One region of the Pseudarthrobacter sp. L19 genome, then DNA from elsewhere that is predicted to be linked to it. Evidence: riboswitches for the same ligand, from Rfam matches in the RefSeq annotation. Region 1 holds a riboswitch; each other region holds the start of a gene.
The links. Region 1 has a riboswitch for S-adenosylmethionine ahead of ACRQ5B_RS00890 (bifunctional o-acetylhomoserine/o-acetylserine sulfhydrylase). Riboswitches for the same ligand answer to the same signal wherever they lie in the genome.
Positions count from the first base shown of each region.

Region 2: it holds a riboswitch for S-adenosylmethionine, as region 1 does, so the genes downstream of both, ACRQ5B_RS11610 (aminotransferase class V-fold PLP-dependent enzyme) here and ACRQ5B_RS00890 (bifunctional o-acetylhomoserine/o-acetylserine sulfhydrylase) in region 1, are expected to answer to the same signal.
Region 3: it holds a riboswitch for S-adenosylmethionine, as region 1 does, so the genes downstream of both, ACRQ5B_RS07240 (DUF1737 domain-containing protein) here and ACRQ5B_RS00890 (bifunctional o-acetylhomoserine/o-acetylserine sulfhydrylase) in region 1, are expected to answer to the same signal.

Region 1 is NZ_CP193935.1:176,499-183,780, forward strand. Features, by position in the region: gene ACRQ5B_RS00880 (MFS transporter) at 1-741, opposite strand, end outside; partial or broken gene metX (homoserine O-acetyltransferase MetX) at 933-2,080, opposite strand; SAM riboswitch class IV at 2,094-2,209, opposite strand; gene ACRQ5B_RS00890 (bifunctional o-acetylhomoserine/o-acetylserine sulfhydrylase) at 2,393-3,709, opposite strand; SAM riboswitch class IV at 3,795-3,911, opposite strand; gene ACRQ5B_RS00895 (VOC family protein) at 4,104-4,742, shown strand; gene ACRQ5B_RS00900 (CPBP family intramembrane glutamic endopeptidase) at 4,869-5,636, opposite strand; gene ACRQ5B_RS00905 (histidine phosphatase family protein) at 5,717-6,373, shown strand; partial or broken gene ACRQ5B_RS00910 (amidohydrolase family protein) at 6,441-7,282, opposite strand, start outside.
Region 2 is NZ_CP193935.1:2,438,727-2,446,008, forward strand. Features, by position in the region: gene ACRQ5B_RS11595 (metal-dependent transcriptional regulator) at 1-467, opposite strand, end outside; partial or broken gene ACRQ5B_RS11600 (Nramp family divalent metal transporter) at 478-1,772, opposite strand; gene ACRQ5B_RS11605 (class I SAM-dependent methyltransferase) at 1,850-2,608, opposite strand; partial or broken gene ACRQ5B_RS11610 (aminotransferase class V-fold PLP-dependent enzyme) at 2,664-4,078, opposite strand; SAM riboswitch class IV at 4,113-4,225, opposite strand; gene hisN (histidinol-phosphatase) at 4,324-5,136, opposite strand; gene rsgA (ribosome small subunit-dependent GTPase A) at 5,227-6,342, opposite strand; gene aroA (3-phosphoshikimate 1-carboxyvinyltransferase) at 6,326-7,282, opposite strand, start outside.
Region 3 is NZ_CP193935.1:1,545,722-1,553,003, forward strand. Features, by position in the region: partial or broken gene ACRQ5B_RS07220 (UDP-N-acetylglucosamine 1-carboxyvinyltransferase) at 1-766, shown strand, start outside; gene ACRQ5B_RS07225 (glutamate--cysteine ligase 2) at 789-1,937, shown strand; gene ACRQ5B_RS07230 (O-succinylhomoserine sulfhydrylase) at 1,966-3,177, opposite strand; gene ACRQ5B_RS07235 (rhodanese-like domain-containing protein) at 3,174-3,581, opposite strand; partial or broken gene ACRQ5B_RS07240 (DUF1737 domain-containing protein) at 3,599-3,757, opposite strand; SAM riboswitch class IV at 3,861-3,973, opposite strand; gene ACRQ5B_RS07245 (aminodeoxychorismate lyase) at 4,099-5,049, opposite strand; gene cls (cardiolipin synthase) at 5,141-6,616, shown strand; gene pabB (aminodeoxychorismate synthase component I) at 6,650-7,282, opposite strand, start outside.

The DNA of each region.
Region 1 (7,282 bases):
GAAGACCTCGGCGACGCCGTAGCCCTTGTGGCCGGCTTCGACCTCCTTGCGGGCCTCAAGGAAGATCGGGGCGTCGTTGACCTTGGTGCGGATGTAGTAGCCGATCAGGACGATCACGGCGGAGAGCCAGAACGCCACGCGCCAGCCCCAGCCGAGGAAGTCGGCGGAGGACAGGGTGGAGGAGAGGACGAACAGCACCGCGGTGGCGAAGAGGTTACCCAGCGGCACGGCGGACTGCGGCCAGCTGGCCCAGAAGCCACGGGACTTGCTGGGGCTGTGCTCGGCCACCAGCAGGACGGCGCCGCCCCACTCACCGCCGACGGCGAAGCCCTGGGCGAAGCGCAGGAAGACCAGGAGGGCCGGGGCCCAGTAACCGATCTGGGCGAAGGTGGGCAGGCAGCCCATCAGGAAGGTGGAGACACCCACCAGGATGATGCTCAGCTGGAGCAGCTGCTTGCGGCCGAACTTGTCACCGAAGTGGCCGAAGACGATGCCGCCGATGGGGCGGGCGACGAAACCGACGGCGTAGGTCAGGAAGGCGGCCAGGATGCCGTCCAACTCGGTCTGGGAATTGGGGAAGAAGGCCTTGCCGAAGACCAGGGTGGCGGCGGAGGCGTAGAGGAAGAATTCGTACCACTCCACCACCGTGCCGGCCATGGAGGCGGCGACGACTTTCTTGAGGCCGGACGCCTTGACGTCGGTTTCCTCTGCGCGCCTCGCGGCGGCGTTTTCCGTGCTCATAAGAACTCCTTCGGTGTCGCCATCGACACCCTGCGGCTTACTGGGCTGACTCCGTGTGAGTTGGACCACACGCGGTCATTCTCCACGAGTATGGAGTGTCACCGCCGGAGCCTCAACGACCAATCGCGCAGAGCCTATCTGCAAAATTGCACATCAGTCCCCGGCAAGAGCCTGCGAAGAAGCCGTAAGGCTCAGGCGAAGAACGCCTCCCGGAGGACGCCGCCCAGCTGGCCGATCTCGGTCAGGAACCCGTCATGGCCGATCGGGGCGGAAATGACGTGCACGGGCACCTCCCCGGCAGGGCCGCCGCGAGCTCCCGGGACTGTTCGGGAAAGTACAGTCGGTCCGAGTCCACGGCGGCGATGAAGAACTCGGCGGTGGCCCCGGCGAGCGCCTGCTGCAGGCTTCCGCGGCCACGGGCGACGTCGTGGCTCATCAGCGCCTCGGTGATGGCGATGTAGCTGTTGGCGTCGAAGCGCTGCACCAGTTTGTTGCCCTGGTGGTCCAGGTAGCTCTCCACCTGGTAGCGGCCGCGGCCGGACAGCGGGCCGGGTGCGAGCGGGGTCTCGCCGTCCTGCCCGGTCCGGCCGAAGCGGCCCTCCAGTTCGGCAGCGGAGCGGTAGGTGATGTGCGCGATGCGCCGGGCCAGCGCCAGGCCCTCGTGCGGCTCGGGCCCGCCGTAGTAGTCGCCGCCATTGAAGCGCGGGTCCTGCCGGATCGCGAGGGTCTGGGCCTGGGCGAAGGCGATCTGCTCGGCGGTGCTGTAGGCGCCGACGGCGATCACGGCGCAGCGGCCCACGCGTTCCGGGTAGCTGACGGCCCACTCCAGTGCCCGGGCGCCGCCGAGGGAGCCGCCGAGCACGGCGTGCCAGCGGTTGATCCCCAGCGCGTCGGCCATCCGGGCCTCGGCCGCGGTGCTGTCCCGCAGGGTGACGAGCGGGAAACGGGACCCCCAGGGCCGGCCGTCGGGTGCCGGCGTGGACGGGCCGGTGGAGCCGTAGCAGCCGCCGAGGATGTTGATGGACACCACGAAGTACCGGTCCGTGTCCACGGGCGCGCCGGGGCCGGCGAGCTGTTCCCACCAGCCGGGTTCCCCGCCGGCGCCGCGGGTGACGTGGGTGTCCCCGGTGAGGGCGTGTTCGATCAGGACGGCGTTGGAGGCGTCCGCGTTCAGGGTGCCCCAGGTCTCGTAGGCCAGCACCACCTCCGGCAGGACGGCCCCGGATTCGAGTTCCAAAGCGCCGACGGACACGTACTGCACGGTGCCGTCGGGGACGGCGGTGTTTCCTGCTGCGGGACTGGTGGCGGGTACACCCGTTCGGGTGACGGCAATCGTCATGTTAAAAGACCTCACTTCGCGCTTGCCTGCCGTCAGTTGACCGGCAGGCCAGGTCTTCACCCGGGGCACCCCGCCGCAAAAGGAGGGTTGCCGGCCAGCAAGCCGGGGCTGTCGCTGGCACTCATGACCTGCACCGAGTGTACGAAAGAGGGCGGTGCCGTGGCCAAGATTGTGACTTGCATGTGACAGCCGCCCGCCCGGCCGCGCCGTTTCCCCACCTTTGGGCGCCGCGGCCGGCGGGTCGCCGCGGACACGCCGCGCCGGCCGCCGTCGGGCCCGCAAAGGTGGGGAAATCCGGCAGGGGTCCCGGGACTAGCCGGCCTTCGCGGCGCGGAAGCCGGCGTCGAGGTCCGCCAGGATGTCGTCGATGTGCTCCAGGCCAACCGAGAGCCGGACCAGGCCCGGGTGGACGCCCGCCACCGCCTGCTGCTCCGGGGTGAGCTGGCTGTGCGTGGTCGACGCCGGGTGGATCACCAGTGAGCGCACGTCGCCGATGTTCGCCACGTGCGAGTGCAGCTCCAGGGCGTCGACGAAGCGCTTGCCGGCCTCCACTCCCCCGGCGATGACGAAGGAGACGACGGCGCCCGTGCCGCGCGGACCGTACTTCCTGCCGCGCTCGTACCAGGGGCTCGAGGGCAGTCCCGCGTAGGCGACCGATTCGGCGTCGTCCCGGCCCTCAAGCCATTCGGCCACCCGGGTGGCGTTGGCGACGTGCCGCTCCACCCGCAGGCTCAGCGTCTCGATGCCCTGGGCGATCAGGAAGGCGTTGAAGGGCGCGACGGCGGAGCCGAGGTCGCGCAGCAGCTGCACCCGTGCCTTGAGGATGTAGGAGAGGTTGGCCCCCAGTGCGCCGTCCGCGCCCAGGTCCCGGGCGTAGACCAGGCCGTTGTAGCTGGGGTCGGGGGTGTTGAAACCGGGGTACCGCTCCGGGTCCGCGCCGAAGTCGAACTTCCCGGAGTCCACGATCACGCCGGCGATCGCCGAGCCGTGGCCGCCGAGGTACTTGGTGGCCGAGTGCACCACGATGTCCGCGCCCCACTCCAGCGGGCGGATCAGGTACGGGGTGGCCAGGGTGTTGTCCACGATCAGTGGCACCCCCGCCTGGTGGGCCACGTCCGAGATGCCCTCGATGTCCAGGACGTCCTGGCGCGGGTTGGAGACCACCTCGCCGAAGAACAGCTTGGTGTTCGGCTGCACGGCCTCGCGCCACTGGTCCAGGTTGTCCGGGTCCGCCACGAAGGTCACGGAGATGCCGAACTTCTTCAGCGTGTGGGCCAGCAGGTTGTAGGTGCCGCCGTAGAGGCTGGGGCTGGCCACCACGTGGTCCCCGGCCTCGGCGATGTTGAGGATGGCGAAGGTTTCCGCCGCCTGCCCGGAACTGAGCAGCAGCGCGCCGAGGCCGCCCTCCAGGCTGGCGATGCGCTGTTCGACGGCGTCCTGGGTGGGGTTGCCGATCCGGGTGTAGATGGGGGCGAGCTCGGCCAGGGCGAACCGGTTCGCGGCGCTCTCGGCGCTCGGGAAGACGAACGACGTCGTCTGGTAGATCGGCAGCGCGCGGGCGCCGGTGGCGGCGTCCGGCTGCTGGCCGGCGTGGATCTGACGGGTTTCAAAGGACCAGGCGTTGGACATGGCGTCTCCTGTGACTGGGCTCAGGGCGGCACCGGATCCCGGGTCCCGCGCTGCTGGCGGGTCCCGGAATGCCGGCACGGCCCTGGCGCCGCGCTTGCCCCGCCGGCGGTCGCCGGGAGGCCAGGTCTTCACCCGGGGCACCCCACCGCGCAAGGAGGGTTGCCGGCCAGCGAGCCGGGGCTTGGCGCTGGCACTCATGACCTGTCCCCAGTGTAGGAAGCCGGAAACCGGCCCGGATAGCTTTATGACAAAGATGAAGAGACCGGTCCGCGGGACGGCTTGTCCGGCGGAATTCCTCGACCGGGCCGGGCGGCACGGGTGTCCGCCGGATGGTCCCGGCGAGGTTAGGACAGCCTAAGCTGAGAGGTCCATCACAAAGTGCCAAGATGAGGGCATGCGCATGGATCACGTCTCTTACGCCTGTGAAAAGGATGGCCTCGCGGCCACCACCGACCGTATCGCCACGGCCCTCGGGGTCGAGGCCGTCAAGGGCGGCGTGCACCCCCGTTTTGGCACCCGCAACATGATCATCCCGCTCGCCGGGCACAAGTACCTGGAGGTCGTGGAGGTCCTGGACCACCCGGCGTCGGACAAGGCACCGTTCGGCCAGGCGGTCCGCGCCCGCTCCGCCGCCGGCGGCGGCTGGATGGGCTGGTGCGTCGAGGTCGACGACCTGGCACCCTTCGAGGAACGCCTGGGCCGCTCCGCGGTCAACGGCAACCGCAAGTTCCCCGATGGCCGCGAACTGGTCTGGAAGCAGATCGGCATCCTGGGCCTGATCGCGGATCCGCAGGTCCCCTACATGCTCAAGTGGGAGGGCGACCCGGCCCTGCACCCGTCCAACGCCTACGAGAGCTCGGTGAAGATGTCCGAACTCACCATCGCGGGCTCCGCGCAGCGGGTCACCGAGTGGCTGGGCGAACCGGTGGAGAAGCCGCTGGAGGACGTGGCCGTGAACTGGCAGTCCCCGCACGGCACGCCGGGCATCCTCTCGGTCACCTTCGAGACCGCCTCGGGCGCCGTCACCATCTAGGGCTCCGGCCCGCCACAACTTCGGCCGCCGGCCGCGGGTGTCAACGACGCCACCCGCTGCCGGGGGCCGAAACTCTTTAAACCGCCCTTAGACGCGTCATCGCCGGCCGGGTCAGTCGCGGACACCTCAGCCCAGCCCCACCGCCTTGCCGAACAGGCTGAAGCCCACGAACGCGACGGTGTCCAGCAGCGCGTGGGCGATCACCAGCGGCATCACCCGCCGGGTCCGGGTGTAGACCAGGGCGAAGATGACGCCCATGATGGCGTTGCCGATGAACGGCCCGAACCCCTGGTACAGGTGGTAGCTGCCGCGCAGGATGGAGCTCGCGGCGATCGCCGCCGGCAGCCGCCAGCCGAGTTTGCCGAACCGGTCCAGCAGGTACCCCACCACGATCACCTCCTCGACGATCCCGTGCCGGATGGCGGAGAGGATCAGGACGGGCACGGTCCACCAGTAGGTGCCCAGCGCGCTCGGGATGATCGCCGTCGTGATGCCCAGGGCCCGGCCGGCGGCGTAGAGGCCCAGCGACGGGATGCCGATCAGCAGGAACAGGCCCACACCCTGCAGCAGGTCCTTTCCGGGGCGCGCGAGGTCGAACCCGAGCTTCCGGAATGCCGAGCCGCCGGGGGTCCCCGGCTCGCGGGGACCGGTAAGGAAGTAGAGCACCAGCAGCACGGGGACGAGCGCGAAGATGATGTCCAGCAGCTGGTAGGTCAGGTCGAAGTACTCGCGGCTGCTCTGGGAGCGGTTCAGAGTGGAGGTCCCCTGGGCCAGCGGCGCCTGCGAGAGCTTGTCCAGCAGCTGCACCACCGAGTACACCGCCGACTGCCCCAGCGAGAGTCCCAGCACAATCCATACTTCGAACCGCACGCGGCGGCGGGAGGTAACCAGCATGGTCCTATCTTGCCTGCCGTTGCCGGGAGTTGGCCGGACGCGCCTATGCTGGGGCTGTGAGCGCGCCCGGGAAAATCCTGATGATCCGGCACGGCCAGTCCGCCGCCAATGCCGATACCTCCATCTACAACAGGGTGCCCGATTACCGCATCCCGCTGACCGACCTCGGCGTCGAGCAGGCCCGGGCCGCCGGCGTCGAACTCCGCCGCCAGCTGGACGGGCAGCAGGTCTGCGTTTACGTCTCCCCCTACCTGCGCGCCTACCAGACGCTCGAGGCGCTGGACCTGGGCAACCTGACCGAGCGGGTGATCGAGGAGCCCCGGCTGCGGGAGCAGGACTGGGCGAACTTCCAGATCGCCGGGGACATCGAGGACCAGAAGGAGCTCAGGAACGCCTACGGGCACTTCTTCTACCGGTTCCGTGAGGGCGAGTCCGGGTCCGATGTCTACGACCGGATCTCCTCGTTCATGGAGACCCTGTACCGGCACTGGTCCAAGCCGGACTACGCGCCCAACGCCCTGTTCGTCACGCACGGGCTGACCATGCGCTTGTTTTGCATGCGCTGGTTCCACTGGTCCGTGGAGTATTTCGAGTCGTTGAACAACCCGGACAACGCGGAGCTGCGCACCCTGCACCGCACCGGGGACGGCAAGTACGAACTCGACAAGCCGTTCAGCCAGTGGGTGGAGCGGCGCGTGGACGAGACGGTGCTGCACGCCCCGCCCATGGTGTTCTGACCCAACTGACTGGCAGCTGAGGCCGTTTTCGGCCCTCAAAACGGCCTCAGCTGCGAGCTAGTTGGGCTTAGCGGGCGCGGACCCCGGCGCGCCAGACGGCGTGGGTCAGCGGCATGCCCGGCCGGTAGGCCAGGTGGGTGGCCGAGGGGGCGTTGAGCAGGTGCAGGTCCGCCCGGTGGCCGACGGCGATCGACCCCACGGCGCGTTCGCCGTCGACGTCGTTCCCCGACTCCCGGCCCAGCGCCAGCGCCCCGCCGTAGGTCGCGGCGCGCACCGCTTCGTGCACGCTGAGCCGCATCTGCAGCACGGCGGTGGTGACGCAGAAGGCCATGGAGCTGGTGTAGGAGGTGCCGGGGTTGGCGTTGGAGGCCAGGGCCAGCTGCACGCCGGCGTCCAGCAGTTCGCGGCCGGGGGCCAACGGCTGCCGGGTGGAAAGGTCGCAGGCGGGCAGGCAGGTGGCCACCGTGCCGCGCTCCCCCGCACCGGCCGCGGCTTCCCAGCCGGACCAGCTGTCCGCGAGGTCCCGCACGTCCTCCCGGGACAGGTAGTTCACGTGGTCCACGCTGGCCGCCCCGAACTGCACCGCCAGCCGCACGCCCGGGCCCTCGCCAAGCTGGTTGCCGTGCACCCGCAGGCCCAGGCCCGCCTCCCGGCAGGCCGCCAGCACGCGGCGGGACTGCTCCTCGGTGAAGGCGCCGCGTTCGCAGAAGACGTCCGCCCAGCCCACGTAGGGCCGAACGGCGGCGAGCATCGGCCCGCAGACCAGGTCCGTGTACCCCTCTGCGTCCATGCCGGCCGGGACCAGGTGGGCGCCGAGGTAGGTGACCTCGTCGGCGACCGTGGAGGCGATGCGGGCGCTGCGGGCCTCGTTGTCCACGTCCAGGCCGTAGCCGGTCTTGGTCTCCAGGT
Region 2 (7,282 bases), 1.2 Mb from region 1:
CCGTCGGCCAATTCGCTCATCCGGACGGCCAGGGGCATCAGGACCGAGCCGTCGGCCGCGGGGATGGGATCGCCGTGAGGATCGCGGACCGGGTGGCCGAGCTTGGCGGCCATCCGGTCGATGAAAGTGTCCGAGACCGCGTGCTCCAGGGTCTCCGCCTCGTCGTGGACCTCGTCCCAGCGGTAGCCGAGCTCCTGCACCAGGAACGTCTCGATCAGGCGGTGCCGCCGGACCATGGACAGGGCCAGCCGCTCACCGTCCGCGGTAAGGGTGACGGCGCCGTAGGGCTTGTGGTCCACCAGACCCTGCTCCTTGAGCTTGCGGACCATCTCCGAAACCGAGGAGTTCGCGACGCCGAGGCGCTGGGCCAGCTGCGTGGAGGTGATCGGCTTGTCCTGCCACTCCGTGAAGGTGTAGATGACCTTGACGTAGTCCTCGATCGAGGAAGAAGGCGGGCTGGTTTTCACAGCCCCTAGCCTACCGTCCGGCCGCACCGGTGAACGTGAACCACAGCAGCGCCAGGTTCAGGGCCACCACCAGCAGCACGCTGACCACGGACGCGATCCGCAGCGGCAACCGGTCGACGAAGCCGCCCATCAGCGGGGTACTGCTGGTCAGCACCACCAGCGGGACCAGCATGAACGGGATGCCGAAGCTCAGCACCACCTGGCTGAGCACCAGCGCCCAGGTCGGGTCGAAGCCCACCGCCAGCAGCACCACGGCGGGCACCAGGGTCACGAGCCGGCGCACCATCAGCGAAATCCTGATCTTCAGGAGCCCCTCCATGATGGTTCCGCCGGCGTAGCAGCCCACCGAGGTCGAAGCCAGGCCGGAGGCGAGCAGTCCGACCGCGAAAACCACACCCACCACCGGTCCCAGGCTGGCGCTGATGGCGGCGTGGGCGCCCTCGATGCTGTCCGTGCCCTCCACCCCGCCGAGGGTCGACGCGGCCAGCAGCAGCATGCCGATGTTGACGATCCCGGCCACGGCCAGCGCCGCGATGACGTCCCAGCGGGTGGCGCGGACCAGCCGGTCCAGCGCGTGCTGCGGAACGTGCCGGTGGCGGTCCGGGCGGTGCCGGTCCCGGGAGAGCGCGGAGTGGACGTAAATGGCGTGCGGCATGACGGTTGCGCCCAGCATGCTGGCGGCCAGCAGCACGGTGTCCGGGCCGCGGAACCCGGGGACCAGTCCGGAGAGGACCCCGGACGGGTCCGGCGGGCTGATGAACAGCCCGGCCAGGAAGCCCACCGTGATGATGCCCAGCAGGCCCATGATCACCAGCTCGAAGGGCCGCTGCCGGTTCCGGCTTTGCATGGCCAGCAGCGCCATGGAGATGCCGCCGACGACGACGGCGCCCAGGGGAGGGGGAGGCCGAAGAGCAGGTAGAGGGCGACGGCGCCGCCCACCACCTCGGCCAGGTCAGTGGCGGCCGCGACGATCTCGGCCTGGACCCAGAAGGCGCGCCGCCAGCCGGGACGCAGGCGTTCCCCGAGCAATTCCGGCAGGCTGCGGCCCGTGACGATGCCGAGCTTGGCGGACTGGTACTGCACCAGGACGGCGACGACGTTGGCCACCACCAGCACCCAGACCAGCAGGTAGCCGAACTGGGCGCCGGCGGTAAGGTTGGCCGCCACATTGCCGGGGTCCACGTAGGCGATCGCGGCGACGAAGGCCGGTCCCAGCAGCCCCAGCAGGGCGCGGCGGTGCCCCTTCCTGCCACGGACCGGGCTCCGGCCGCCGGCGGCGGGATCCTGTCCGGCGAGGTGCAACATTGCAGGCTCCTGCGGCTGATGGGTCCAATGATTTCCGTATGCCTGAACAAAAAGTTAGGCATACCGAAATCATAGGCTCAGACCTTGACCACGCGCCAGCTTTGGGTGAGGTAGGGCAGGGCCAGCGTCTCGCCGGGACCGTGACCGAGGTGCTCGTACAGGTACCACTGGAGGTTGGCCAGCACCTTGGCCCGGGTGGCCTCCCCGGCCCGCAGGAAGTAGCTGCGGGACTTGGCCAGCTCCAGGATCTCCTCCGGCGTCACCGGGTCCTCCCACCGGGTCAGGTGGCTCTCCAGCCCGGTGAACTCGGGCCCGACCGGTGGGCGGAACGAGGGTTTGTGGACGTCCCCGGCGTGCATGATCCGGGACAGCCGGTGCACCCACGGTACGGAGGTGTCCAGCTGGTTCCAGATCAGCCCGAGCACCCCGTGCGGCCGCAGGATGCGGGCGGCCTCGGTGCTGGCCTGCAGCGGCTCGCACCAGTGCCAGGCCTGCGCCACCGTCACCAGGTCGAACGCCGACGCCGGGAGCCCGGTGTGTTCGGCGGTCCCCACCGTGGCCGGAACGCCCGGGAGGATTGCGCGGAGCTGGTCCAGCATGTCCGCCGATGGGTCGACGGCGGCCGTGGCCAGGCCGCGGTCCACGAGGAGGGCGGTGAACTTTCCGGTGCCCGCACCGACGTCGGCCGCGTCCCGGGCTCCGGCGGGGATCAGCCAGTCGGCGGAGTCGGCGGGATAGCCGGGCCGCACCCGGTCATAGTGTTCCCCGCCGTCCTGGAAGCTCGCTCCGAGCTCCTTCCGCCGGGTCTGATGCAGTTTGGGGCCGCCGCCTGCCACGTGAACTCTCCTTCGGCAGCTCGGGAAGATACCCGTCGAATCTACCGTAAACCGGCTATTCGGGGCCGTCGAGGGTGCAGGGGGCTGCCCCGGCGGTGCCGGGGGTGTTGGGCGCCCAGTGCGGGTAGCTGCGGGTGTCGTTCGCCGGTACCCAGCGCCCGGCATCCACCACGTAGTCCCAGCCCAGGCCGTCCCGTCGTAGCGTCCGCAGCGCGGCCAGCAGCCGCTCGGCGTCCTCGAGCCGGGAGCCGAGGCCGAAGCTGGCGCGCAGCGACCCGGCGGGAAGGCCCAGCCGCTTGAGCAGCGGATGCGCGCAGAACCGGCCGTCCCGCACGCCGATCCCGTGCTCGGCGGACAGGTACGCGGCGACGAGGCCGGCGTCGTACCCCGCGACCGAGAAGTTCACCACGCCGATGGTCCCGTGGCCGTCCCCGCGGTCGGTCTCCTCGAAGATGTGGTGCACGCTCACGCCGTCGATCTCCCGCAGGCCGTCGGCAAGGAAGGACCGGATGGCATCCTCATGGCCGTGCCAGGATGCTTCGTCCAGGGCGGCGACCGCCTGCGTGGCGCGGGCCAGGGCGGCCGCGCCGAGGACGTTGGGTGATCCCCCTCGTGCCGTGCCGGTCCGGTGGTCCAGCTGACGGCGTCCAGCCGGGCGTCGCGGACGGCGCCGCCGCCTGCCAGGTGCGGCGTTCCGGCGTCGAGCCAGTCCGGCCGCCCCACCAGGACACCCGCGCCGAACGGGGCGTAGAGCTTGTGCCCCGAGAAGGCGACGTAGTCGATGCCGTCGGCCGCGACGTCGATCCGGCGGTGCGGGGCCAGCTGCGCGGCGTCGACGACAATCCGGGCCCCGTGCTCGTGCGCCAGCGCCGCCAGCTCCCGGACGGGCAGGATCTCGCCGGTGACATTCGACGCGCCCGTGACCGCGAGCAGGCTGATGCCGCCTGCGGCCAGCTCCGCCCGGAGCCGCGCCAGCGTCCCGGCCAGGGTGGGCGCGGCGACGACGCTGCGGTGCGGAACGCCCTGCCACGGCAGCAGGTTCGCGTGGTGTTCGATGTCCAGGTACAGGACCTCGCCCAGGTGCCGGCCGCCGGCGGTGGGCAGGCACCCGGCCAGGAGGTTCAGCGAATCGGTGGTGTTCCGGGTGAAGATGACCGCGTCGTCGGGCCGGCCGCCGACGAAGTCCCGCACGATGGTCCGCGCGTTCTCGTAGACCGAGGTACTCAGCTGGGAGGCGTAGCCGGCACCGCGGTGGACGCTGGCGTAGTAGGGCAGGATCTCGTTGAGGTAGGCGGAGACCACGGACAGGGCGGGGGTCGAGGCGCCGTAGTCCAGATTGGCGTAGCGGACGTGGCCGCCCTGGATCAGCGGAGCCTGGATCTCGGCGCCGGTCACGGCGGCCAGCGGGGCGCGGGCGGCAGATACGGCCGTGGGGGTGGATGCTGGGGACGAAAAAATGGCAGTCGACATGGGACCTCGCTCGAAAAGGACCCCGCGTGCAGGGGATCCGCGCTTGCCGGGTCCGCTCCGGACCGGCCAGGTCGTCACCCGGGGCACCCCGCCGCGAAAGAGGGTTGCCGGCCAGCAAACCGGGGTTTAGCGCTGGCACTCGTGACCTGTTTCGAGCCTAGGACACAAGTGCCGCGCCCCGGAAAGGGGCGCGGCAATGTGAAGCGCTGTGTTACGCGGAACCGGCCCCCAGAAAAGGCCCTGCTCTAGAGCAGGTCGTCGAGGTTGGGGTTGAGCCGCTTGAGGACCTCGGAGTGCAGGATCGAGTTCGTGGCCAGGGCGTTGCCGCCGAACGGGCCGTCCTCGCCCTCGAGGGAGGTGAACCGGCCGCCGGCCTCAGTGACGATCGGGACCAGGGCGGCCATGTCGTAGAGGTTCAGCTCCGGTTCGCAGGCGATGTCGACGGCGCCCTCGGCCACCAGGCAGTAGGACCAGAAGTCGCCGTAGGCGCGGGTGCGCCAGACTTCCTCGGTCAGGCCCAGGAATTCGTCGAGGTTGCCGCGCTGCTTCCAGCCGCCGAGGCTGGAGTAGGAGAGGGAGGCGTCCGAGAGGTCCAAGACGTTGGAGACCCGCAGCCGGGTGGCGGCGGCCAGCGAGCGGCCCGTGTAGGCACCGGCGCCCTTGGCGGCCCACCAGCGCTTGCCGAGGGCAGGGGCGCTGACGACGCCGACCACCGGCTCGCCCTCGTCCACCAAGGCGATCAGGGTGGCCCAGACCGGGACGCCGCGCACGAAGTTCTTGGTGCCGTCGATCGGGTCGATGATCCAGCGGCGGGAGCCGTGGCCCGAGCTGCCGAATTCCTCGCCCAACACGGCATCGCGGGGGCGGGAGCGGGAAAGCTGGCCGCGGATGGCTTCCTCGGCGGCCTTGTCGGCGTCGGTGACCGGCGTCAGGTCCGGCTTCGTCTCGATTTTGAGGTCAAGGGCCTTGAAGCGGCTCATGGTCTGGGAATCGACCGAGTCCGCCAGGACGTGGGCAAGGCGCAGGTCATCGTTGTAGCTCGACGCGGGTTGGCTCATGCTTCCAAACTACCGTCTAAACGCGCCCCGGCCGGGGAGGCCACGTCCCCGACGGCCGGATCGGCAGAGCAGCGGAGAGGCGACGAGCGGTCAGGAGACGGTGCCCAGTTCCTTGGTCTCCTGGGCTTCGTGCCGCGGGTCGGTGCCCAGCAGGCGGCGCAGAGAGGCCAGCCGGGCCGGGCCCGAGGGCCCCGCGTGGCCGGCCTGCACCCACGCGTCCACGCCGCAATTGACGGCGGTGGCGTCGTGCTTGCAGCCGCGCTCGCAGTCTTCGGTGCCGGGGGCCAGATCGGGGAAGGAACGCAGGATGCGGTCCGGGTCCACGTGGGCCAGCCCGAAGGACCGGATGCCGGGGGTGTCGATGATCCAGCTGCCGGCCGGGGCGTCCGTGACCTTCAGCGCCAAAGCGGAGGAGGAGGTGTGGCGGCCGCGGCCCGTGACGGCGTTGACACCGCCGGTGGCCCGCTCCGCCCCCGTGAGGGCGTTGACCATGGTGGACTTGCCGACGCCGGAGTGGCCGAGCATGACGGTGACCCTGCCGTCGAGGTGGCCGTGCAGTTCGGCGACGGCGGGGCCGTCGAGCCGGGCGGAGAGGCCGTCGTCGGAACGCGCATCGATGCCGGAGGCGGAGGCGTCGGCGGTCTTGGAGATGATGACGGGCAGGTCGAGGTGGCGGTAGTTCGCCAGCAGCTCCGCCGGGTCCTTGATGTCGGCCTTGGTGATCAGCAGCAGCGGCTCGATCCCGGCGTCGTAGGCGGCGACCAGCGCGCGGTCGATGAAGCCGGTGCGGGGCTCCGGATTGGCGGCGGCCACGACGACCACCAGCTGGTCGGCATTGGCCACCACCGCTCGCTCGATCGGATCGGTGTCGTCGGCGCTGCGGCGCAGCAGGGTACGCCGGTCCTGGATCTTCACCAGCCGGGCGAGGGTATCCGGTTCGCCGCTGACGTTGCCGACCAGGGAGACGAAGTCGCCGGCCACCACCGGGTTGCGGCGCAGCTCGCGGGCACGCGCGGCGATCACGGTGCGCTCGGTATCGGTGCCCTCGGCGACGACGGCGGTGTAGCGGCCGCGGTCCACCGTGATGATCCGGCCGGTGACGGCGTCGTCGTGGCTGGGCCGGTCCTTGGTGCGCGGCCGGGAGCCCTTCTTGTTGGGGCGGATCCTGACGTCGGATTCGTCCCAGGAGTCAGTGCTGCGGGCCACCGGCGGCGTCCTTGTCTGCACGGGTCTCGTCTGCACTGGTGCCCTCGGCCGGGGTGAGCATGTCGGCCCAAAGCTGCGGGAAGTCCGGCATGGTCTTGGCCGTGGTGGCGATGTCCTCGACCTCGACGCCGGGGACGGCGAGGCCCAGGATGGCTCCGGCGGTGGCCATCCGATGGTCGGCGTAACTGCGGACCACCCCGCCGTGAAGCGGCGCGGGCCGGATGACGAGGCCGTCGGCGGTTTCCTCCGCGTCGCCGCCCAGCCGGTTGATCTCGGTGACGAGCGCGGCGAGCCGGTCCGTTTCGTGGCCGCGCAGGTGGGCGATGCCGGTCAGGGTGGAGGGGCCGTCGGCCAGGGCGCAGAGCGCGGCGACCGTGGGGGCGAGCTCGCTAGTGTCGGCGAAGGTGCCGCCGCTGATGGACCGGCCGCCGGTGACGGTCAGGGTGCCGCCCTCGAGGCTGACGGTCGCGCCCATCGCGGTAAGGATGCCGCGCCAGAGGTCGCCGACCTGCGTGGTGCCCACGGGCCAGTCGGGGATGCGGACGGTTCCGCGGGTGGCGAGGGCCGCGGCGAGGAACGGTCCGGCGTTGGAGAGGTCCTGCTCGATTCGACGGTCGAAGGCTCGGATGGGGCCGGGGGAGACGATCCAGTGATTGGGGCGGGAGTCATCGACGGTGACGCCGAGCTCCCGGAGGGTGGTGACGGTCATCGCGATGTGGTCCAGGCTGGGGACGGGCTGGCCGGGGTTGGCGGCGCTGCGGTGTTCCAGGTGCAGGCCCTCGGTGAAGCGGGGGCCGGCCAACAGCAGGGCTGAGACGAACTGGGAGGACGCGCTGGCATCGATCACCAGGTGGCCGCCCCGGACTTCGACGGTGCCCTCGACGGCGAAGGGGAGGGCCGTCGCGGGGCCGCCGTCGGGCGCGGCGACGTCGACGCCGAG
Region 3 (7,282 bases), 1.4 Mb from region 1:
GCACCACGGTCATCCGCAACGCCAGCCCCAACTACATGGTCCAGGACCTCTGCTTCTACCTGCAGCGCCTGGGTGTGGAGATCGACGGCGTCGGGACCACCACGTTGAAGATCGTCGGCCGGCCCGCGGTGGACATGGAGATCGAATACTTCCCTCCGAGGACCCGATCGAGGCGATGAGCCTGATCACGGCCGGCATCGTGACCAACTCCGAGGTCACCATCCGCCGCGTGCCGATCGAGTTCATGGAGATCGAGCTGGCCACGCTGGAGCAGATGGGCCAGCGGCTGGAGGTCTCCGCAGAATACGTGGCGCGCAACGGCCGGACCCGGCTGGTGGATGTCACCACCCGGCCTTCCGAGCTGAAGGCACCGGAGGACAAGATCCACCCCATGCCGTTCCCGGGCCTGAACATCGACAACCTGCCGTTCTTCGCCGTGATCGCCGCCAACGCGCAGGGCCAGACCATGATCCACGACTGGGTCTACGAGAACCGCGCCATCTACCTCACCGAGCTGAACCGGCTCGGCGCACAGGTGCAGTTGCTGGACCCGCACCGGATCTACGTCAACGGCCCCACCAAATGGCGCGCCGCCGAGGTAGGCTGCCCGCCGGCCCTCCGCCCGGCCGCCTGCCTGCTGCTGGCCATGCTGGCCGCCCGGGGCGTGTCCGAGCTGCGCAACATCTACGTGATCGAGCGCGGGTACGAGGATCTGGCCGAGCGGCTGAACACCATCGGCGCGAAGATCGAGTACTTCCAGGACTAACCGCCCCGGCGCACAATGGGTTATGCGCACCTTCGGTGTCGAAGAGGAACTGCTGATCGTGGACCCCGTCACCGGGGTTCCGCTGGCTCTCGCGGACGCTATGTTGCGCGGGCTCATCCGGGACCCGGACACGGGTGACGGCCATTCCGGCTTCAGTTTTGAGCTCAAGCTCGAACAGATAGAGACCCAGACGCTGCCCTGCCGGGAGCATGACGCCCTGCTGCGGCAGATTCGCCGGGCCCGCCGGACTGCCGACGACGCGGCCCGGGTCCACGACGCCAGGGTCGCGGCGCTGGCCACCTCGCCGCTGGCCGCCCCCACCCACACCACCCCCAAACTGCGCTACGCCACGATGCAGCGGCGGTTCGGCCTCACCGTTCAGGAACAGCTCACCTGCGGGCTGCACGTCCACGCCGCCATCGACTCGCCCGAGGAGGGGGTGGCGGTGCTGGACCGGATCCGGGACAAGCTGGCGGTGCTGATCGCCCTGAGCGCCAACTCGCCGTACTGGAACGGGACGGAAACCGGGTTCGAGAGCTACCGCACCCAGGCCTGGAATCGCTGGCCCGCTGCCGGTCCGGCGATGGTCTTCGGCAGCCACGCGGCCTACCGCAGGGTGGTGTCGCGGCTGCTGGAAAGCGGCGTGCTTTTCGACGAGGGGATGGTCTACTTCGACGCGCGGCTTGCCCGGAACCATCCCACCGTGGAGATCCGGGTGGCGGACGTGTGCCTGCGCGCGGAGGACGCGGCGCTGCTGGCGGTGCTGGTGCGGGCGCTGGTAGAGACCGCCTCGCGCGAGTGGTACGACGGCGTGGACCCGGCGCCGGTGCCGACGGTGCTCTTGCGGATGGCGGCCTGGCAGGCGAGCAACTGCGGGCTGTCCTCCGAGCTGCTGGACTTCGGGACCTTCCGGCCCCGCCCAGCGGCCGACGTGGTGAACGCCCTGGTGGACTACCTCGCCCCGGTTCTGGCGGACCAGGGCGAGCTGGGCCTGGCGCGCGCCGGGGTGGAGCGGATCCTGGCGGAGGGCACCGGGGCGGAGCTGCAGCGCCGCGCCGGTCTCGGCGCCGTCGTCGGCGAGGCCGTGCGGACCACGGTCGGCGGGGAGGTGCCCGAGGCCGGCACCGCAACCGGGCCGCTGCCCGCGCTGGCACCCGTCCGCCGGTTCTAGGCCGCACGTTCCACGCCGCTACTGCGGATTACCGGACCCGCGCCAGGGCCTGGCCCAGGTCCCGGATCAGGTCCTCCGGGTCCTCCAGTCCCACGGAGAGCCGCACCACGCCGTCGCTCAACCCGATAGCTGCCCGACCCTCCGGGCCCATGGCCCGGTGTGTGGTGGTGGCCGGGTGCGTGATCAGCGATTTCGAGTCGCCCAGGTTGTTGGAGATGTCGATGATCCGCAGCCCGTCCAGCAGCTCGAAGGCAGCATCCTTGGCGGACCGGCCGGCCGGGGGAGCCAGTTCGAAGGTCAGCACCGTCCCGCCGGACTTCATCTGTTTGGCGGCCAGCTCGTGCTGCGGGTGGGAGGCCAGGAGCGGGTACTTCACCCAGGTCACGGCCTGCTGCTCCTCGAGCCACTCTGCCAGCCGCAGCGCCGAGGCGGAGGCGTGGTTGACCCGCAGCGACATGGTTTCCAGGCCCTTGGTCAGCACCCAGGCGTTGAAGGCGGACAGCGCCGGTCCGGTGTGGCGCATCAGCTGCCGGACCGGGCCCTCGATGAACTCCTTGCTGCCCAGGATCGCGCCGCCCAGCACCCGGCCCTGGCCGTCGATGTGCTTCGTGCCGGAGTAGACCACCACGTCCGCGCCGAAGTCCGTGCAGCGCTGCAGCAGCGGGGTGGCGAAGACATTGTCGACCACCACGGTGGCGCCGGCGGCGTGCGCCAGCCCGCTCACGGCGGCGATGTCCACGATCTCCTGCATCGGGTTCGACGGCGACTCGAAGAACACGGCGGTGGTCGGCGTCGAGAGCGCTTCACGCCACTGCTCCAGGTCCGGGCCGTCGACGAAGACGGTCTCCACGCCCCAGCGCGGCAGGATCTCGTTGAGGATCACGAAGCAGGAGCCGAACAGGGAACGGGCGGCGACCACCCTGTCCCCGGCCCCGAGCAGCGCGCCGAGGGCGGTGAATACCGCGGACATGCCCGACGCCGTCGCGAAACACGCCTCGGTGCCCTCGAGCAGGCGGAGCCGCTCCTGGAAGGTGGCCACCGAGGGGTTGCCGTAGCGGGAGTAAACGAACCGCTCGTCCTCGCCGGTGAAGGCCCGCTCCGCGGCGGCGGCGGATTCGTAGACGAAGCCGGAGTTGAGGAAGATCGGCTCGGTGGTTTCCTGGAAGCCGGTCCGGTCCAGGCCGCCACGGACGGCCTGGGTGTCCGGGCTCCAGCCCGCGGCCTCGGGATTGAAACTCATGCCGTGCGGGTCCCGTCGGTCGGCAGGCCCACGTTCTTCCAGCCGTTGACGCGGCGGACGCCGGACCTATCCGGCTGGCCCTCGAACCCGTCCAGCACGTTGTAGACGGTGAATCCCGCCGCCGTCGCAGCCCCTGCCGCCGCGACGGAGCGGGCCCCGGACCGGCAGAGGAAGAGCAGCTCGGCGTCGGCCGGGACGTGCTGCCGGAGCTCGTCCAGGAAGTCCTCGTTCGGCACGCCGCCGGCCCGGGTCCACTCGATGAACACCGGCTCCGCGGCCGCGCCGCCGGTCACCGGGACGCCGATCTGCGCCCACTCGGCCCGGGTGCGGACGTCCACCAGCACCGCGCCGGACTGCACCCGTTCCCAGGCCTCTTGCGGGGTCAGGTCCCCGGCGTAGCTCATGCTCCTGCCCGTCCGTCGACGGCGGCCGGCAGCACCAGGGCCTGCGCCACGATCACCGAGGTGCCATTGAAGGTTGCGGCCGGGCTGCCGTGCAGCACGTACCCGTCGGCAAGGGCCGCCGAGATCCGCTCGCAGAAGCTGCGGTCGTCGGGGCCGGTCAACAGCCGGTAGGCCAGCCGCTCCGCGGGGGCGGCCGCCTGCGCGGGAGGGGTGGCCGGGGCGCCGGTTCCGGGGGTGGGGACTGGGGGCGGGGTCGCGTCGGACACGACAAACTCCTTACGTTCACGCTTGCAGCTCGAATGGTCGATTGCCGAGTAGTCACCTGAGGCACCCCGCCGCAAAAGGAGGGTTGCCGACCGGCCAGTCAGGGCTTGGCGCCGGTTCTCATTACTCTGCAAAAAACCTAGCACCCTTGGGCCCGCGCCCGCGCGGCGGCCCCGTCATGTTCGGTCACGGGAGGCCGCCGTCCGCAGCTGTCGGATCCCGTCGGCCGACCGAGTCGACCTACTCAACAGCGCTACTGGACCGTGGCGAACAGTTCGTTCAGTTCGGCGGTCAGCTGGCGGCGGACGTCGGCGGTGCCGATTTCCTTGCCGTCGATGTGGTTGACCGGCGCCAGCAGCCGGATGCTGGAGATCAGCCACACGGCGTCGGCGTCGTAGAGGTCCTCCGGCACCAGCGGGCCGTAGCCCAGCTCCCAGCCGGCGGCCTTCGCGGCGGCGAACAGGGCGCCCTGCGAGGTGCCGGGGAGGATGCCGCTGTCCAGCTGCGGGGTGATCAGGCGGCGCACCGTTCGGGTCCCGCCCTCGCCGTCGTCGGCCGTCTCCAGATGCGCCAGCAGCACGGTCGACGTCGGGCCCTCCAGCACCCGGCCGTCCGAGGACGTGAAGATGACGTCGTCGGCGCCCTGGTGGTGGGCGTAGCGCAGCGCGGCCATGTTGACCGCGTAGGAGAGGGTCTTCGCGCCGAGCAGCAGCCACGGCGCGCGCTCGCCCACCTCGCTGTCATAGCCGCGGTCCAGCAGGATCACGTCGATGCCGCTCTCGCGCTGCGCGCGGCCGGCCGCGGGCGGGGTGGAGGCCTGCACCCAGCAGGTCGGGACGGCGGAGCCCTCGACACCGCGGGTGGCGATCAGCTTCACCACCACCTCGTCGTCGCCGTCCTCGGGGGCGCCCGCACGGAACTCCCGGAGCGCCGTCGCGATGGCCTTCCGCCAGGCGTCCTCCGCCGGAATATCCAGCTCCAGCGTCCGCGCCGAACCGGCCAGCCGGGCCAGGTGCCGCGGCAGTTTGCGCGGCTGGCCGCCCACGGCCAGGAGGGATTCGAAGATGCCGTCGCCGCGGGTGGCACCCTGGTCCGTGGCCATCAGCTGCGGCTTGGAGGAGTCGGCGACTCGGCCGTCCTCGAACGCGGGATTGAGGAAGACCAGCACCGTGGCGTTGGCGGGAGCGGAGGCGGACGTAGTCATGGCTTCAGCTTAGTGCGGCGCGCCGGGATAAGATTTGCAAATTGCCCGTTCCGGAACTGTTCCGCGGGTCTGGAACTTGAGGGGTTCGCCTGTGCTCTGGCCTTTACCGTTCGTGGGGTCTCTCCCGTCCTGGGCGATCCTGATCCTCACGCTGATCGACCTCGCCATCCGCGTGCTGGCGCTGGGTATCATCCCCGGCAACCGCCGCCCCACAACCGCCATGGCGTGGCTCCTGGGCATCTTCGTCATCCCCTCGGTAGGCCTGGTGCTCTTCCTGCTGTTCGGCAACTTCCGGCTCTCCCGCCGCCGCCGTGCCCAGCAGGAGGCCGTCAACACCCGGATCCGCGCCGGCACCTCCGAACTGGCCGCCGTCGAAAGCCGCTACGACGGCCCCGAATGGGTGGCCTCCGCCGCGGAGCTGAACAAGACCCTGGGATCGCTGCCCATGGTGGACAACAACAGCGTCGAACTGCTGCCCGGCTACCCCGATTCGATCGCGGCCATGGCCGCCGCGGCCCGCGAAGCCAAGAGCTTCATCAACGCCGAGTTCTACATCCTCAGCTCCGACCATGTCACCGATGAGCTGCTGACGGCGCTGGAGGAGGCCGCCGAACGCGGCGTCGAGGTCCGGCTGCTGTTCGACCACTTGGGCACCCTCCGGATCCAGGGCTACAGCAAGCTGATCGCACGGCTCAAGGCCAGCAAGATCCGCTGGCGGCCGATGCTTCCGCTGCGGCCCGTCCACGGCCAGTGGCGCCGCCCGGACCTGCGCAACCACCGCAAGATCATGGTGATCGACGGCGAGGTGGCCTTCACCGGCTCGCAGAACCTGATTGAGCCCTCCTACAACAACCCGCGGCACCGCAAGGTGGGCCGCGAGTGGGTGGAGCTGATGGCCTGCATGCGCGGCCAGATCGTCACCACCCTGAACGTCATCTTCGCCACCGACTGGCTCAGCGAGACCGACGAGTCGCTCGAGCACCAACTCGGCCACCGGCCCGAGTCGGTGCCCGGCCACATCACCGCGCAGGTGGTTCCCAGCGGCCCCGGGTTCATCACGGAGAACAACCTCCGCCTCTTCAACACCCTGATCTACTCCGCGCAGCACAAGCTCTCCATCTGCAGCCCCTACTTCGTCCCGGACGATTCACTGCTGTACGCCGTGACGACGGCGGCCCAACGCGGCGTCGACGTCGAACTCTTCGTCTCCGAAAAGGGCGACCAGTTCCTGGTCCACCACGCCCAGCAGTCCTATTACCAGGCACTGCTCGAGGCGGGCGTGCGGATCTACCTCTACAAGGCCCCGTTCGTGCTGCACGCCAAGCACTTCACCGTGGACAACGAGGTGGCCGTGCTGGGCTCGAGCAACATGGACATGCGGTCCTTCTCGCTGAACCTCGAGGTCTCCGTGATGATGCTCGGCGAGGACATCGTCAGCCGGATCCGCGAGGTGGAGGAGACCTACCGGGGCATCTCCCGCGAGCTGAAGCTCGAGGAATGGATGCAGCGGCCCAAGCGGATCAAGTACATCGACAACGTCGCCCGCCTCACCGCAACCCTGCAGTAGCCGGGGCTTTCAGCGGGAGATCAGGTGGGGCTTTCAGTCGGGCGGGAAGACTGAGCCCAGGGCCGAGAGCACGCCGAAGGCCTTGGTGCGGATCTCCTCGTATTCCTCGGCGGGGTCCGAGTCGGCGGTGATGGCACCGCCGACGCCGAGGCTCAGGATGGTGCCCGCCGCGCCGCCGTCGTGCATCACCAGGGTGCGGATGGCGACGGCGAGGTCAGTGCCGCCGTCGAGCGAGAAATAGCCGACGGCGCCGGAGTAGACGCCGCGCGGGGCCGCCTCAAGGTGGTCCAGGATGGCCATGGTGCTGACCTTCGGGGCGCCGGTCATGGAGCCTGCCGGGAAGCACGCCGCCACCGCCTCGGCCCGGGATGCGCCGGGCCGGAGCCGGGCATCGATGGTGCTCACCATCTGGTGCACGGTGGCATAGCTTTCCACTGCGCAGAGCCGGCTGACAGAGACGGAGCCGGGGTCGGCGAAGTGGCTGAGGTCGTTGCGCAGCAGGTCCACGATCATGATGTTCTCGGCCCGGTCCTTGGGCGCGGTCGCCAGCTCATCCCGCAGCCCGCGGTCCGCCTCCGGGTCCGCAGACCGGCGTCGGGTGCCCTTGATCGGTTCTGCCCGCATGGCACCGTCGGCGGTAATCCGCAGGAATCTCTCCGGGGAGGT